DNA from 2 places in the Streptomyces sp. DG2A-72 genome. Region 2 is predicted to be linked to the other one. Evidence: riboswitches for the same ligand, from Rfam matches in the RefSeq annotation. Region 2 holds a riboswitch; the other holds the start of a gene.

Region 1 (3,201 bases), 1.2 Mb from region 2:
GACCGTCCCCACGGAGACCGTCGAGGAACCCACCGAAGACCTGGAGTCCGCGGCGACCGTGGAAGCCACCGACGAGAACGAGGAGGCGGCCAAGTGACCGAGCTCGCCGCTATGGAATTCCACCCCGAGCCCCGGGCCGGCGAGGCCAGGCCGTGGGCGTTTCCGGCCCCCACGCGCGGGACCCTCGACAACGGCGTCACGGTCCTGCGCTGCCACCGCCCCGGCCAGCAGGTCGTCGCCGTGGAGGTGCTCCTGGACGCACCGCTGGAGGCCGAACCGGCCGGCCTCGACGGTGTCGCCACGATCATGGCGCGGGCCTTCTCCGAGGGCACCGACAAGTACTCCGCAGAGGAGTTCGCCGCCGAGCTGGAGCGCTGCGGAGCCACCCTCGACTCGCACGCCGACCACCCCGGCGTCCGGCTCAGCCTGGAGGTCCCGGCCTCGCGGCTGTCCAAGGCGCTCGGCCTGCTCGCCGACGCCCTCAGGGCGCCCGCCTTCGCGGACAGCGAGGTCGAACGGCTCGTCCGCAACCGCCTCGACGAGATCCCGCACGAGCTGGCCAACCCCTCCCGCCGGGCCGCCAAGGAGCTGTCCAAGGAGCTGTTCCCGGCGGACTCGCGCATGTCGCGTCCGCGCCAGGGCACCGAGGACACGGTCGAGAACATCGACTCCGCGGCCGTCCGTGCCTTCTACGAGAAGCACGTGCGTCCCGCCACGGCCACCGCCGTGGTCGTCGGCGACCTCACCGGCATCGACCTGGACGCGCTGCTCGGCGAGACGATCGGCGCCTGGACCGGCTCACCCGCGCAGCCGCGCCCGGTGCCGCCGGTGAGCGCCGACGACACCGGCCGCGTCGTCATCGTGGACCGCCCCGGTGCCGTCCAGACGCAGCTGCTCATCGGCCGCGTCGGTGTCGACCGGCACGACCGCGTGTGGCCCGCCCAGGTGCTCGGCACGTACTGCCTCGGCGGCACCCTCACCTCGCGGCTGGACCGCGTCCTGCGCGAGGAGAAGGGCTACACCTACGGAGTGCGGGCGTTCGGGCAGGTCCTCAGGTCCGCCCCGGACGGCTCGGGCGCCGGGATGCTCGCCATCAGCGGCTCCGTCGACACCCCGAACACCGGTCCCGCCCTGCAGGACCTGTGGACGGTGCTGCGGACACTCGCCGCCGACGGGCTCACCGACGCCGAGCGCGATGTCGCCGTGCAGAACCTGGTCGGTGTGGCGCCGCTGAAGTACGAGACCGCCGCGGCCGTCGCCAGCACGCTGGCCGACCAGGTGGAGCAGTACCTGCCGGACGACTACCAGGCCACGCTGTACCAGGAGCTCGCCGCGACCGGCACCGTCGAGGCCACCGCGGCTGCCGTACGCGCCTTCCCGGTGGACCGTCTGGTGACGGTGCTCGTGGGCGACGCGGCGCAGATCAAGGAGCCGGTGGAGGCCCTCGGCATCGGTCAAGTCACCGTCGTGTCCGCCGAGTAGGGCCGCGGAGAGGCGAACCCTCGGGTTACGCGCGCGGGGAGCCCCGGTGACGGAAGCGTCACCGGGGCTCCCTTATGTCCGAATTACGGGAGAGGTTGCCTGTCTGGCCTGTGGCATGCGCTACAAAAGCCGTGATCCGTTTGGGGATTGAAAGATGTCCCGTTTAGCGTCTTCCGGGCTGTCCGTCAGGCACTGCGCCGCACCCGCGGCACCGGACAGTCATCGCCGAGTCCCCAGACGGCGCGAGCCAGGGGAGCCGGGGACCCACATGTGCAGTCCCTGGGGTGAATCGGACGCCCGCGCGTGCCGCGAGGGGGTCCGTAGGAGACCTTCCTGCTCCGAACCCGTCAGCTAACCCGGTAGGCGAGAAGGAAGGAAAGGACCAGCCACTACATGGCGTTCACCCGCGCCACCGGGAAGCACCGCCGTCCCAGCCGTATCCAGCGCACCACCGCTCGCGCGGCGGGCGTCGCGGCCCTCACCACCACCGGCGTCATCGGCACCCTGGCCGCCCCCGCACTCGCCGCCGAGCCGGCGGCCGAGACGACCGGCCTGATCCCGGTCCTCAGCAGCGCCGCCGCCGACCAGATCGCAGAGCAGGCCGCCGCCCAGCAGCAGGCCGCCGAAGAAGCCGCCGCCGCGAAGAAGGCCGCCGAGGCCAAGAAGAAGGCCGCGGCGGAGCGGGCGCAGAAGGCCCGCGAGGCCAAGGAGCGCGCCGCTCGCGAGGCCGAGCGCAAGCGCCTCAACAGCTACGTCCTGCCGATCACCGGCTCGTACGTCTCCACCGGCTATGGCGCCGGCGGCTCCCTGTGGTCCTCCGGCAGCCACACCGGCGTCGACTTCCACGCCGCCAGCGGCACCTCCGTCCACGCGGTCGGCCGCGGCACCGTCGTCGAGGCGGGCTGGGAGGGCTCGTACGGCAACCAGGTCGTGATCAAGATGAACGACGGCACGTACACCCAGTACGGCCACCTGTCGTCCATCGGCGTCTCGGTGGGCCAGAGCGTCACCCCGGGCCAGCAGATAGGCCTCTCCGGCGCGACCGGCAACGTCACCGGGGCGCATCTGCACTTCGAGGCCCGTACGACCGCGGAGTACGGCTCCGACATCGACCCCGTCGCCTACCTGCGCTCGCACGGCGTGAACGTCTGACGACAGACGTCTGAGCCCCCAGGCTCCGCCTCCCCAGGCCCCGGCTCCCCGAGCCGGGGCTTTCGGCCTTTCATACCCCCGGCTGTCCAAAAAATATCCATGGATTCCGGTCCGCCATCGGAAATTCCGGCTCATTGCCATAGAGTCACTGAACACGCGTCAATCGTCGACGTTTCACGGGGATTAAAGCGGAGGTCGGTCATGCGTATTCCGGCGCACTCGGTATGCACGGCGATCCGGGACGACATCGTCGCCGGTGTCTACGAGCGCGGCAGCCGGCTCACCGAGGAACTCCTGGCGCGCCGCTACGGCGTCTCGCGCGTCCCCGTCCGTGAGGCCCTGCGCACGCTGGAGGCCGAGGGATTCGTGGTGACCCGGCGGCACGCGGGCGCGTGCGTCGCGGAACCGACCGAGCAGGAGGCCGCGGACCTGCTGGAGATGCGCATGCTCCTGGAGCCGCTCGGCGCCTCCCGGGCCGCCCAGCGGCGCACCGAGGCGCATCTGAAGGTGCTGCGCGGCCTGGTCAGGCTGGGTCAGGAGCGGGCCAGGAGGGGCAACAGCGAGGAT
Region 2 (3,201 bases):
GTCCGCGGCGCTCATCTACGGCGGATCGTTCGAGTTCCTGCTGATCGGCCTGGCCACCGCGGCCGCTCCCCTGGCGTCCATCGCCACGACGGCCTTCATGGTGAACGTCCGGCACGTCTTCTACGCGCTCTCCTCCCCCTGCACCGCGTACGGCACCTTCGCACTCAGCGACGAGACGTACGCCCTGACCGCCGGGGAGGAGGCCCGGTCCTGGGCCGGCCGGCGCATCCTGTGGCTGCAGTTCCTCATGCACCTGTACTGGGCCGGAAGCGCAACCGCCCGAGCCCTGCTCGGCTCCCTCTTCCCGGAGGGGGTCACCGGCCTGGACTTCGCTCTGACCACCCTGTTCACCGTGCTCGCCCTCGATGCTCTCCGGGAGCTGCGCGACGACCTGCCCACGCCGGCGCTCGCCCTCCTCAGCGCCGTGGCCGCGCGGCTCCTCTTCCCGGGCCAACTGCTCCTCGCCGCCTTCGCCCTGTTCACCGCAGAACTGCCGGCCCGCCGCTGCACGACCGGCAAGAGGGCACGCCATGCCTGACACCCCCTACGCCATAGCCGCCGTCCTCGTCACCGCCGCCGTCACCCGAGCCCTGCGCACCCTCCCCTTCGCCGCCCTCGCCCCGCTGCGCGCCAGTACGACCGTCCAGTACCTCAGCGCCCGTATGCCCGCCGGCGTCATGGTGATCCTGGTCGTCCACTGCCTGCGCGAGGTGCCCCTCACCGACACGCGCGCGATCCCCCCGTCGGCAGCCCTGGCCGTCACCGTCGGCCTGCACCAGTGGTGTCGCAACGCCCTGCTGAGCATCCTCGGCGGCACCGCTGTCCAGTGGTCCTGGCCAGTACGGTCTTCGCGCACTGAGGGGGTCCGCACAGCCAACACCGAAGGCCGGACCCGGGGATCGGGGTCCGGCCTTCGGTGGCGTGGGGGACGCTTCAGGCGCCGGGTGTCAGCTGACGGAGACACCCTTCGAGCGGAGGTAGGCGACGGGGTCGACGTCCGAGCCGTAGTCCGGGGTGGTGCGGATCTCGAAGTGCAGGTGCGGGCCGGTCACGTTGCCGGTCGCGCCGGAGAGGCCTATCTGCTGGCCCTCGGTCACGGTCTGTCCGTTGGAGACGGAGAGCGAGGACAGGTGGGCGTACTGCGCGTAGTAGCCGTCGGCCAGCTTGACAACGACCTGGTTGCCGTACGCGCCGCCCCAGCCCGCGGAGACGACCGTGCCCGCACCCACGGACTTGAGCGAGGTGCCGGTCGGGACGACGAAGTCGACGCCGGTGTGGTAGCCACTGGACCACATGCTGCCCGACATGCGGTACGGGGTACCGACCCTGGCACCGGCCACAGGGAGGGTGAAGCCGCCGGCCGTACTCGTGGTGTCGGAGGACTGGGTGGTCGCCGTGTTCGAGGACGACTTCGACGAACCCGAAGCAGACGAACCAGATGAATCAGAAGACCCGGACGACTTCTTCGAAGAAGAGGATGAAGGAGACGAATCCGACGAAGAGGACGACGGCTTGGAAGAACCGGTCGCGGCCTTCTTGCCGATCGAGAGCTTCAGGCCGGGGTGGATCATCGACGGGTCCGAGCCGACGGCCTCACGGTTGTCCGCGTAGAGCTTCTGCCAGCCACCGCTGACATTCTGCTCGTCGGCGATCTTCGAAAGGTAGTCACCGGCCCGCACCGAATAGGTCCGCACACCCGAACTCTTCGCGGCGGCGGTCTTCTCGGCGGCCTTCTTTTCGGTCTTCGGAACCGACTGAACGGCCTTTTCCGAAACCGACTTGGCGGGAGCGGCATGCGCTCCGGTGGCCCCCAGGAGCGGCAGGGCGAGCGCGGCGCCACCGGTTCCGGCGACGACGATCGAGCGGGTGAAGCGCTGGCTCTTGGGACGGCGGTGCTTACCCTTCGCGGGCATGGCGAATTCCTCTCCGGCGCCTACGAGGTGAGCTGTCGGGTGCGGACTGGAGATGTCCGGCCGCGCGGTGGCGGCTTAACCCCTAGCCGTTCCGGAGACCGGAACAGGCGGTTGTACCTGTGGGTCCCCCGCTCCTGCCGTTCACGGGTGAGTTGAGCGGTCTCCGGGCGGCGGCAGGATTGGGCGTCCGTCCGGATTGGTGGCGAACGTAAGCGACCAAGACGCAAAGGGACAAGCAAGAGGTTCCATGGCTGTGCGTTTCTCTTGATCCCTTGTGAGAAAACCCAGTCACCCTCCGTGAATTCCACCCCCGCCGACGGATTCAATCCCCTGGAAAAACACGTGAATTACGTGAACATGGCGGACAACGCTCGGTCACGAATATGACGCTGCTCACGCAGCTCCCCCCAGGAGGCTTTATCCCAGAGCGAGTTGGAATGAAGATCCTAATTCGGACAGATCGCTCAGATGCGACGCAGCCGGAGAACTGCCGCATCGAGGTCACCGCGTAGCCCTGTGCGCAATCCGTGATGCAGCAGGACCGCACCCCGGTGAACTTCGCCCGTTTCGCGGCATTCATACGACGCTGTCGGGTCGAGGCCGCGCAGTCGCAGCGCCGGAACGGGCTCGCCGTAACGCTGCGCCTCGAGCCAGGCGAGGACGACGGTCTCGTCGCCGAGCACGTACTGCACCGCACTCAGCCCGCCCTGCGGGGGCCGCAGCCGATACAGGTCGCCGCGCTGCACCAGGGGCCGGATCTCCTTGTACAGACCCACCCACTTCCGGGCCTCGGCCAGCTCGTCGTCCGTCCACTCGGTGAGGTCACCGCCGACCCCGAGCACCCCGGCCATGGCGCTCACGAACCGGAAGCGCAGCGAGCTGACCCGGCCGTTGAGCTGGACGTTGGGGCTGTCGGTGACCCACGCGGCCATGACCCGTGCCGGGTGGATCTGGCTGAAGCCGTGCTGGATGGCGAGCCGGTCGAGCGGGTCGGTGTTGTCCGAGGTCCACACCTGATCCGTACGGCTCATGACCCCGAGGTCGATCCGGCCGCCGCCGCCCGAGCAGGACTCGAAGGCGACTCCGGGGTGCGCGTCCCGCAGCCGGTCCAACAGCCCGTACAGCGCACGCACATGGTCGACCCACAACCGCTGCGGATACGCCTCTCCCGGCCAGCCCGCATCGGTGAAGCAGCGATTGAAGTCCCACTTCACATAGTCGATCGGGGCGCTGGAGAGGAGCGTGTCGAGCTGCTCCCAGAGGTACTCCTGAACGTCGTCGCGGGCGA

What was found. A riboswitch is a leader RNA that binds a small molecule or an ion and turns the genes downstream of it on or off. The one in region 2 is predicted to bind cyclic di-AMP.
Region 1: another riboswitch for cyclic di-AMP. It lies ahead of QQY66_RS37785 (M23 family metallopeptidase); the one in region 2 lies ahead of QQY66_RS43515 (LysM peptidoglycan-binding domain-containing M23 family metallopeptidase).

Annotation. Positions count from the first base shown of each region.
Region 1 is NZ_JASTLC010000001.1:7,952,803-7,956,003, forward strand. Features, by position in the region: gene QQY66_RS37775 (pitrilysin family protein) at 1-97, shown strand, start outside; gene QQY66_RS37780 (pitrilysin family protein) at 94-1,482, shown strand; cyclic di-AMP (ydaO/yuaA leader) riboswitch at 1,696-1,862, shown strand; gene QQY66_RS37785 (M23 family metallopeptidase) at 1,876-2,634, shown strand; gene QQY66_RS37790 (GntR family transcriptional regulator) at 2,836-3,201, shown strand, end outside.
Region 2 is NZ_JASTLC010000001.1:9,170,184-9,173,384, reverse strand. Features, by position in the region: gene QQY66_RS43525 (AzlC family ABC transporter permease) at 1-538, shown strand, start outside; gene QQY66_RS43530 (hypothetical protein) at 1-15, opposite strand, end outside; partial or broken gene QQY66_RS43520 (branched-chain amino acid transporter permease) at 531-859, shown strand; gene QQY66_RS43515 (LysM peptidoglycan-binding domain-containing M23 family metallopeptidase) at 948-1,913, opposite strand; cyclic di-AMP (ydaO/yuaA leader) riboswitch at 1,918-2,082, opposite strand; gene QQY66_RS43510 (alpha-galactosidase) at 2,378-3,201, opposite strand, start outside.